Regions from separate parts of the Petroclostridium xylanilyticum genome, predicted to be linked through region 2. Evidence: riboswitches for the same ligand, from Rfam matches in the RefSeq annotation. Region 2 holds a riboswitch; the other holds the start of a gene.
What was found. Region 2 has a riboswitch for cyclic di-GMP ahead of CIB29_RS00670 (response regulator transcription factor). Riboswitches for the same ligand answer to the same signal wherever they lie in the genome.
Positions count from the first base shown of each region.

Region 1: another riboswitch for cyclic di-GMP. It lies ahead of CIB29_RS19315 (MCP four helix bundle domain-containing protein); the one in region 2 lies ahead of CIB29_RS00670 (response regulator transcription factor).

Region 1 covers NZ_NPML01000027.1:108,746-114,124, reverse strand. The annotation lists gene CIB29_RS19320 (methyl-accepting chemotaxis protein) at 46-1,014, opposite strand; gene CIB29_RS19315 (MCP four helix bundle domain-containing protein) at 1,011-1,784, opposite strand; cyclic di-GMP riboswitch class I at 1,988-2,075, opposite strand; gene CIB29_RS16355 (recombinase family protein) at 2,436-3,866, opposite strand; gene ltrA (group II intron reverse transcriptase/maturase) at 3,953-5,379, opposite strand, start outside.
Region 2 covers NZ_NPML01000002.1:104,514-109,892, reverse strand. The annotation lists gene CIB29_RS00695 (FIST signal transduction protein) at 1-137, opposite strand, end outside; gene CIB29_RS00690 (Fic/DOC family N-terminal domain-containing protein) at 540-1,064, opposite strand; gene CIB29_RS00685 (response regulator) at 1,433-2,188, opposite strand; gene CIB29_RS19130 (hypothetical protein) at 2,285-2,434, opposite strand; gene CIB29_RS00675 (chemotaxis protein CheC) at 2,470-2,757, opposite strand; gene CIB29_RS00670 (response regulator transcription factor) at 2,754-3,125, opposite strand; cyclic di-GMP riboswitch class II at 3,302-3,387, opposite strand; gene CIB29_RS19380 (hypothetical protein) at 3,994-4,116, opposite strand; gene CIB29_RS00665 (gamma-glutamylcyclotransferase family protein) at 4,147-4,656, opposite strand; gene CIB29_RS00660 (gamma-glutamylcyclotransferase family protein) at 4,653-4,925, opposite strand; gene CIB29_RS00655 (hypothetical protein) at 4,919-5,197, opposite strand.

The DNA of each region.
Region 1 (5,379 bases), on a different contig from region 2:
TAGAGATTTTTAAGCAGCAGAACCGGAGGTTCTACTGCTTTGACATCACACCTTGAACCTGTTTACAGTATTCATTAAGCCTTCAGCAATGGAAGCCAGGTTTTGAGCTGTAGAAGCCACTTCTTCCGAAGAAGCCGTCAATTCTTCCGAGGAAGCCGCAACCTCTTCTGTGGCAGCGGAATTTTCTTCTGTGACGGCACTGACCTGTTCCACCCTGGTCATAACCTGATCCTTGGATTTGACTATTTCATCCATGGCGCTGTAGGTTTTCTTCATGAGCGGGGCAATATTTTCAACGGAAAGGATGATGTCGCCAAAAGATTGCACCGTCTGCTCTACGGACTGGGCCTGGCTTTTGATGAAGCCCTCCACATCTTCCGAGGTTTTGATGACCTCATCGGTATCTTTATTGATGGATGCCACCAGGTTGGTAATTTCGCTGGCTGATTTTCGCGATTCTTCTGCCAGCTTTCTCACTTCTTCTGCAACCACAGCAAAGCCTCTGCCGTGTTCACCAGCCCTCGCCGCTTCAATGGCTGCGTTCAGGGCGAGAAGGTTCGTCTGTTCCGCTATCCCGGTAATGATCTCCGTTATCCCGCTGATTTGCTTGACGGAGCCCGTCAGATTTTTCACCTTGCTTACAACCACCTCAAAGGAGTTCCTGATTTCATTGATGGATTTAATGAGCTTGTCCATTTCCTCCTTGCCTTTGTTTGCCCTTTCGGCTGTGGTATCCGTCTCATCCTTCACATTTTGCAGTTCTTTGTAGACATTCTCGATATTCCTTGTCAACTCCGACAAGGAAGCAACAATCTCTTGAATGTCCTGGACCTGGGAAGTTGCCCCTTGTGCCACCTGCTGCATGGTGCTGACCAGTTCCTGGGTAGCAGAGGTCATCTCTTCAGAAACAGCCGCCAAGCTTTGGGAATGCCCGGTGACATTCTCGGAATTTTCCCTTACTTCCTTTAAGGCTCTTTTCAGATTATCAACAACTATAGCTAAGGAGCTGTTCATCCGGGCAAATTCGTTCTTGCCGTTTTTTTTTCCAGTCTCACAGTAAAATCATATTCAGACAATTTGGCAAGGACATCATTGATCTGCGCCATGGAACCTCTGATGAGCCTGGAGAGGATGAGTACGCAAGCAATAAATACTGCCGTGAGGACCACAAATAACAAGATAAAGATTTTCTTAGCACTTTCGTAACCGCTGTTTGCCTTATTAACTACTCCTTTAGCTGTTTCGGCATTCAAGGCCGCCAATTCATCAATGTTTTTCTGGATATCAGCCGCATATGCGCGCATTTGATTGATTTGCACCTCCGATACAGCATTGCCGGTTTTTAAAGCTTCTAACAGCTGTCCTGCATCTTTTATATAGGATTTATAGCCGCTTTCTATATTTTGCAGCAGCCTTCGCTCCTCCTCATTTAAAGCAAAACCCTTATATTCTTCTATTTTTTTATTCAAACTTTCCTGTTTGTCTGCCACTGCATGGGCAACTTCTTCATTATACTGTCCGGCATAAAGCATTTGCGTCATATTAAGCCGCATGATATATAGCTCTGTTTCTAATTGTTTCAGGGCAAGAGATACAAGCATTCTATCCTTATACAGGCTGTTCATATCGTTGCTTAATACTTTCATGTTATTCAGAGCAGTAAAAGAAATTCCCCCAACAGCAAAAACAGTAAAAATCATCAAAACAAAAATAAAAGTAGTAATTTTGACATTTTTCAGGATATTACTGCTCTTTTCGCCTTTACTATGATTTTCGCTTTTCATTTTACTTTCCTCCCTGTAGTTATATATTGTCTTTAGAGCTTATGATTTTAGGCACTCATTTCTTTCAGCTTATCTTTTTCGTCCTCTGAAAGCACAGCATATAGTTCCAAAACTCTTTTACTTTTCTCCCTCCTCGAGTTTAAACCTTAATCAAATCATCTACGCACACAAAAAGCCCCTGTGCACCAGTTGCAAAGAGGCTCCAATGCAGCCGGCTGCCATAGAATTATGCTGCTCCATAGGCCCTTGGCTTTGCGTCCCTGCCTTTCGACAAGTTTGCCTTTGATATATTTATGTACACCATGTTGTGGCTATGGCCGTATTCAATCTTATGGTAATATTATACTTTTTTTCAACGAGTTTCTTTGTTTTTCTTGATATTTCTCGTTAATTTTACATCATATGACTTTTTTATAATATCTCCCTTGCCTCAACCCCCGCCTTCAATACAAACACCACCTCCACCAGCGACTTTACCCGTATCTACTCCACCAATGCCGCAAATAAATCCTCGTTAAACTCCTTCAGCAAATCCTGGCCCCGAAGCATTTTTCCAATCTCTCGAACCCTTGAAAGGTTTTCCTTTCTCATAATCTTTACCTATGCAAAGTCTTTTTTTTGCAGTTTGGCGGTTGTCTCTTCTCGGTAATGCTATTTTTTAGCAAGCTCCTGCTCCATCTCCAAACCCGACTTGAATTTTATGAGAATCTTGTCCTTTGAAACGACCTTAATGCTTTGTATAAGCTGCCTGACAAGCTGGTTGTCAAATCCAGATAATTTGCAGTCTGCGGTGTTCAGAAACTTCTTCATATCCTCGATTCTTCGCTGGAAGCTGTCTTGCCTGGCTTGCTGCTCGGTATACTGTGTTTTTATCTCCTGAAGCTCTTTCAGCTCGGCAGAGATTTTGGCATAGTGCTCGTCAAAGTCTGTATTATCTGCTCCACATCTTGCATTTTCCTCTACGAAGCCTATCATCTCTTTTTTTAATTCCGCGATCCTTTCCTCAATTTTTGCTATGTCCATCCGTTTCGCCCGGTTGCTCATTACCAGCTGAATATTAGACTGGAGAGTGTCCACAAAATCTTCTTTGTCCTGTATGAGCGAATTGAAAGCATCCATAATGGCCCTATGTAAAACTTCTTCGTCGATGGTCGGGGACTTTTGGCAGTGTTTTTTCCCGTACTCCAGCCTGTTTAAGCACCGCCACACAATCCTTTTCTCGCTGTAGGCAGTCCAGGAAACCCGTCTGTAAGGCTTGCCGCACTCCCCGCATGTCAACAATTCGGTGAGAGCATATATTGAGCTGTATTTCCCGCTGTCGGTTTTGGCTCTTTTTTCTGCTGTCTTTTTAATGTTAGCCCGGCGTGCTTTTTCTTCCTGTATCCGGTGAAACAAGTCTTTGGAAATTATGGCCGGATGGCTGTCCTCCACATAATATTGTGGGACAATTCCATTGTTTTTAACTCTTTTCTTTGTGAGGTAGTCTACGGTGTAGCTTTTTTGCAGCAAGGCATCTCCCATATACTTCTCGTTGGAGAGCATGTTGTTGATGGTAGTAGTAGACCATTGGTTCTTTCCGGTAACGGTTTTAATGCCGTTTTCCTCTAGGTACTTTTTGATTTGGGTAATGCTTAGACCCTCTAAATACAGCCTGAAAATCAGCCTTACTATTTCTGCTTCCTCCGGCACTATCACCAATTCACCGGCCTCATTCTTTGTATAACCTAAAAACTTATTATGATTGACCATAACCTGTCCTTTTTCGAACCGGCGGACCACGCCCCACCTTGTGTTGGTGCTTAAGGATCGGCTTTCTTCCTGGGCGAGGCTTCCGAGGATGGTGATGAGAAATTCTCCGGTACTGTCCAGGGTGTTGACATTTTCTTTTTCGAAGAACACGCCGATGTTTTTTTCTTTCAGTTTCCGTATGTATTGAATGCAGTCAAGGGTGTTTCGTGCAAAACGGCTGATGGATTTTGTCAGCACCAGGTCAATCTTGCCTGCCATGCAGTCTTCAATCAATTTATTGAATCCTGTCCTGTTTTTTGTGCTGGTACCGGATATGCCATAGGCTAAGGGCACAAAATCCCTCGCCACCGAACCGTACGTACACCTCTCGACGTATACGGCTCTCCGTTAATAATTACCATATCATTTTAAAATTCAAATTAACTATGTATTGCCTTATGGCAATCCTCGCATACCACTAATGTTTTTCTATTTTTGATTTTCATTATCTGCTCCCAAAGCTTATTGCCTTCTAGTCCCTTTACACTTGAAACATGGTGAACCTCATAATTAGACTTTCCCCTGCTACCGCAAAGCTCGCAAACTCCTGCTTGCAGTCTTGCTCTAATAGTAGCATTGGTATTTACAGAATAAATGTGTCTAACAATATTATCATCACAGAACCCTTTGCAATCTTGAAGTTTTACAATTCTCTTTTCTCGTGTTTTACCTTTTTCTGTTTTATATTTTATTGCCCAACCTTTGCCGCTTTTATATTTGTCAATTACTTTACTTATTGAAGAATTATGCTTTCCTGCTAAAGTTGCAAGGCAGCTATATTCCATCAAGTATTGAAAATAATTAAGTTTATTATAATTGTTGGCTAGGTGGTAATAATTGAGTATTCCACGAATTTCAGCATTGTATCTTTCCAAGATTTCTTGGTCTGGGAGATATAGCCATCCTTTTCTGTGTATCGGGTGAAACTTTTTAGCTTTGCTCTGTCTAATGATACCTTTATCAAACATAAACTTTTCTATCTTCTCTAAAGGAACTAATAATTCTACAGTGCCATTCAGCTGACGTTTCTTGTGTCCTAATGAATTAGTTGATATTTGTTGATTACGTCTAACTGAAATGTCATATCCTAAGAACCTAACTTTTTCACTACTGTGAGTAATCAAAGTCTTTTCATCACTTAAGGTAAGCTTTAATTCATCATTTAGAAATTCTCTTAATTGTTCTTTAATTTTAATGCAATCTTCTTTATTTCCTCTTACTGCTATTAAAAAGTCATCAGCATATCTTACAAAAGCTATATTTTTATCCGTTTGTGATTTATAGGGTAATTTCAAAAGTTTCTTACTATATTCATTAATTCTTGAAATCAGAACCGGTTTTTCTTCATCAGTAGCATTTTTAAGTTTCTGCTGTAACCAATATCTTTTCCCTCTAATCTCGTCGTATGTTGGATTTACACACCTTGTTGCCGGCTTATCGAAGTTTTGTTTAATCTCCATGATTTTATTATCCAATTCATTCAGATAAATATTGGCAAGTATTGGGGATAAAATCCCTCCTTGAGGTGTTCCAGAATATGTTTGGTTATATCTGAAATCCTCTATATATCCTGCCTTTAGAAAACTACGAATAATGTTTATAAACTTACTGTCTTTAATTTTTCTTTGTAATATTTCAATAAGCTTATCATGGTCAATATTATCAAAACAGCCTTTTATATCTCCTTCTATAAACCATCTTGCACCTTTGAAATATGGAAGTGTCTGCTTTAATGCAGTGTGACAACTTCTATTAGGTCTAAATCCATGTGAAAAATCACTAAAAATCGGTTCATAAATAGCTTCTA
Region 2 (5,379 bases):
TCAACCTTTTCAGGAGTAAAGCCGTTGGCATCACAAGCCAGAATGAGAACTCCCGATGTATTCTCATCATCAGCTGCCTGTTTTAACAGATACTTCAACCTTTCCACAGTACCTTCCCTGTCTAAATTTATAAACATATTATCGCCCCTTTCATTCTGCAGGCAATGTCAATCTTATCATATTTTTTCTTATTATCCAATCCCGGGCAAGAATCACGATAAATGCAATATAATGCTTTTCTACCATGTGGCGTTCAATGCTTCCAACTTTTACTACAATGCCTCAGTCTAAATTTCCAACCATCGGAACTTGTCTTTCATTTCCCAAGTCCCGGGTATTAGCAATCAGCTTTTTCATTATAGTTTATCGCAGCAAATCGGTGCTGGAGCACAAGCATAAAGTGCTTCCAAAACATTGACACAAACATCACAATAGTATAGCTCCTTCCATCCAATCACAAAATCACTTCTAAACGGTATAATATATTTATTTTCTACATAATTTTCCAAATTCCTTCTTTTTTCTGTATTTTTTGAAAGTCATCTTGCTGCCATACTCAAATTTACAACACTTCTCCTCTCTCTACCTTCGTCTTCAAAACAAACACTGCTTCCACTAGCGGGAGTATATACCACTTCCCCGGTAGATTCATTTTTCAGTACAGTGCCCGAAAGTTTTCTTATCCCAGCACGATTTTTCTCAATTAACTGCTGAATTTCAACAATCATATTGGTTATTAGGATTTGTTTCTCCTTTACCAACTCATAACCATGCCAAAGTGCAGTTCTGTAGTTTACCACTTCTTTTGCTGCCGGGTTATTATAATTCTCTAGGGACATTGCTTTAAATAGTTCATCATGTGTTGTAATAATATTCTCGATTTCAGAGCTGTCTTTGGCTTCATTGATAGTTACAGCATTTATAAGAATATTTTTATTTGGTATCATATCTGCAAAACCTTTGAGTTCCGCTAATGCTCTATGGGATCTTGCAAGTTGTTTTAATACTCTTTTAGTTTCAAGTTCTGCATCTGGCGGTAAAAGTTTTACTTTTTCATCAGCCATGTAAATCCCTCCTCATGCCTATATTATAGACGTAATCTTTTCCTATTCCAATATAACATGGGTAAAAAATAAAAAAAATTACCCACGTCTTTAAGACATGAGTAATTTCTTCTTATATCCTGATGACAATTCAGTCATACAACTTTTCTTTTGCCGTCAAACAACGTTACAAGCTCATCAAGAGCAGTTCTCCTGCGTGGAGACGTTGAAAGGAATATAATTTTTTATGTAAATGCAATCCGTATGGCTGTGCAAGATTTTCTTTCTTCAATTAACAAGGTGCTACACACTATTATTAACAATCTATGTCTGCGAATGTAAAATCTTTTTTACGCTATATATAGATACAATGAAAGGAATCTCTCAAGTCATTTTTCATCAAACAACTCTTTCTTTAAATCATCCAATGTCTTTCCTGATGACGGTTCAAATGAGACTTCTTTTTTCAACGTCAAATTGATGTGGCTTTGTAGTAATTTATTTTGTATTTTGTTAATAACAATGGTCAAATTTTTTTCTTCTGTTAGCGGTAAGACCACATATATTTTATCTTCCTTTGTAAATACACTATCAATTTTACGAACAGTCTGCTTAATCATAGAACTTGCCTCATCCAAATAGTTTTTTTCTCCTTGAAACAGCAAAATACACAATGGTTTACTAGCTCGATTTGCCCGATCATATTCATTTATTATAACTTCCTCTATTTTTGTTTTATCATCTTCTTTCTTACCCTTTATTTCCCCATAAAAAGTCTCCATAACTTTTTCTATTCGTTTCGCAAGAAAATCAAATTTGAATGGTTTTGCAATATAGTCTATTCCACCAGCTTCGATAGCATCTTGTACAGTTTTGTAATCGCTATGCCCAGAAATGAATATAATGGGAATATTGCAATATACTGGATGATCTCTCAGTTGCTTTGCAAAATCAATCCCACTAATCCCTGGCAATCCTATATCTAAAATGATAAGGCTGACATCATTCAGATAAAAATGTGGTCTTTGACTGATTACATTAGCAGAACTTAATTCTACAATATTTGAAAAACCACTTTCCTCTAATACTTTTTTAATTTGTAATCGAACAAGATGACAATCTTCAATGATCAGTATTTTTTCCATTCTATAACTCCCCTTCCTTTTACGTGCTTAATGATTTACCCCTTTTATTTGGAGAATTTGACTTATAGCTTAAATTTTTCTTATTGTTTCTCTTACTCAGAAGTTATCAGATTCACTCAAGCTGTATGTATTACAAAAACAAATATCTTCTCTATCAATGTTTTTTGCAACATACATTGCCTTATCGGCTTTTACTATTAATTTATCAATACTATCTCCATCCTTGGGATAGAAACTGACACCTATGCTTAAAGATATATCTATTTTTTGTCCTTCATATGTTATAGGTTTATTAACTTTCTCATTTTCATAGCCGGGAAAATCAAATTTGCTTTTCCTGTCAATTTTTCACCAAATTTAATTGATGATATCATTAATGTCCCTTTTAAAACATTTGGAAGATGAACATTTAACTTTAAATTTTGGTCTTTCAGGTATAAAAATTCTATCTTAGGCACATCTAATAGTATTTTTTTGTCGATTATCTCAGAAAGCATGGAAGCCGCCTTGCCGACACCTATATTAAATATTTCTTTGAGGATATCATATTTCAGATCATTTATTTTCATAATTTATCATTCCTTATCATATCACATACAGTTTTTGCTTTTTCTTCATTAAATGGTTTGTTTATAAATGATAATACATTATATTTTTCTATTTCCTCTCTTACATTTTTTTGAACATCTGCAGTAAGTACGATTATTTTTGCATCAGCATCATAATCTCGTATTTTCTTTATCAAATCCTTACCGTTTAAATTAGGCATTAGCAAATCTATGAACACATAATCCGGATTAATTTCCTTATAAGTTTTAAAACCTTCTTTTCCATCACTTGAGAAATAAATTTCTGCATTATTCAAAAACTGTCTTATTAAGTTGGATGTAATTTTTTGTGAAAAAATAGAGTCATCTACTATTAAAATTTTTTTCATAAGAAATCTCCTTTACTTTCAGTAGTATATAAACATAACACTATCGCATAAGGCAACTCGGCATTTACCGTAGTCCAGCGGAAACTATAGTTAAATTAAGAATTTCATAACTTTCAATGTTGTATGCATACCATAATACAATAATATATAAAAAGCCAGCAATTAATATTTGAAAACTAATTGCTGGCCGGTTGCACCACTAATTCAAAATTCCCAAGGTGCCCATATATAATGGGAATTTATCATCATTTCCAACTCCTATATAAAAATCATTATATTTTCATAAAATTTAATTGTTTAAATTATACAATTATTTTACTATTTACATCAAGTAAAATCAATACTTTTAGCACGGTAAATTCATGAACCCATTTCCTACCAAAACCTTTTTACAAGGTTTTTAAAAAATGCCATTTCAGCATTCATTTTTATAAGATGAGCCGTATTTTTAATGTGTTCCCCAGTTTACAATGAACAGGAATCTGTCTTGGATCAAATATTATCATAAAATGTTTAAAAAAGCTCCCTTTATATTTTTTATTGACCATCGATATCCCCAATCTAATTTATATCTCTAATCAATATCTTACTATAAAAGGATTTGCTTTTTTACAGGTAATTTATTCATTGGCTAAATGTTCCTTCATGAATTTGCCGTGATTACTCTTAGCTTTCTAATTACCCAATAATGACAGACTCCCTTAAACTCTGTGTTTGAAATCTCTGTTTCTATAATAACTATCCTACTACTTATTCAAACATACAACCCATAATTTCAAATTTCTCAATACTATTTTCATAAACTTTTATCGGAATTTATCACAACTTTGACCACCATAGCCTATATCCTTTTTTATCCGCGGAGAACTCATATTTCATTAATGCGGAACATTTCCGGAGTTGGCTGTACTGTTTCAACCCTTTCATTATCATCTCCGAAAAATAATGTCATCTGTTTCAGAAGTTCATAAAACTCAGGATTTACTCTCATAAACTCAGAACTTGGACTCCCATAGTCATGCTATAACCTGTTATGCCGAGCTTTCACGCAGCACATTCCAAATCGGTTTTTGCAGTGATCGATTAAATATTTGTTTACATATTCCAGAGGGAAACGATGCTCCATGCCTTTGTATACCACATTAAAATATTCTACTGTAGGTTGGATTTCCCCCATTTGCTTATCAACTACCGTGTATGTAAATACCTCTATCTGTTCATATCCCAATTCAACTTTAATATCATCTATTCTCCTGTAATGATAAGGATCACCCTCTCTTGCATCTATTGCTGATACTGCCTCTTCCGGAATATTATAAACCACACCTAAGACATAATCCTCAGGCGATTCTATTATATCTAAGACGCCTCCTTCCCATTTGTTGGAAAACCTTGTGAAAGCCAGCCGATAGCCATTGAGTATGCCAACTCCGCAAATATCAAATTTGCCTTCACATCCTGCATTCCTCATAGTTTCCTTGAATGACTCAACATTTGTACAACTTCCATAAGCAAAATACTTTTTACTTATATCAATTCTCCTCTCTCTTCCATGAACTTTCTCCAGTCTCCATCCGGCACCAGGATTCCATTATCTTGCGCATATCTCTCATCAGTGTAGATATATACCCAACAGACCATCTCTTCCCCGTCCTCTGTCAATATGTTCTTTATATCTCTCACGTATAGATTATTGCTTCTCCCTTCAACATAGCCCTCCAACCTGTCCAGAGATTTCAAAAGATTCTCATCAACAGGTTCTATGACTTCACCTTTTACTATTTTATTTCCTGCTAACAAAGCTGGATAACCTTCAGGCAGATGGTAAAGCAGTCCATGTGTTTTCCCTCCTTTCCTTTTCTACGTAGAGAATGCGCACTGCCAAAGAAAAAGCCCTTTTCTCTTTGGTAGCTTCTCTCTCGTGTTCCTTCAAGGATATTATAGCGCCATATTATCAACACTGTTTTTAATTTTATTCTGGGACAAAAAGGCAAATGCATTGGATTTGGGTTTTTTATCTTTGTTTTTTTAACATCTTTTTCTGTATATCCCCTAAATAGTCTTTCAACCATATCCCTGTTATTATCGATATTTTATACTTTTATCTTTTAAAAACTTTTCAACAACTTGACATATAGTATCTGCCATAAATATCCCACCTATTAATGATAGTTAATATTGTCGAACATATACTCCCATAATACCATATAATGCCTGGTAACTCTATATCTATTTCTATAAATCAGAGATTTCG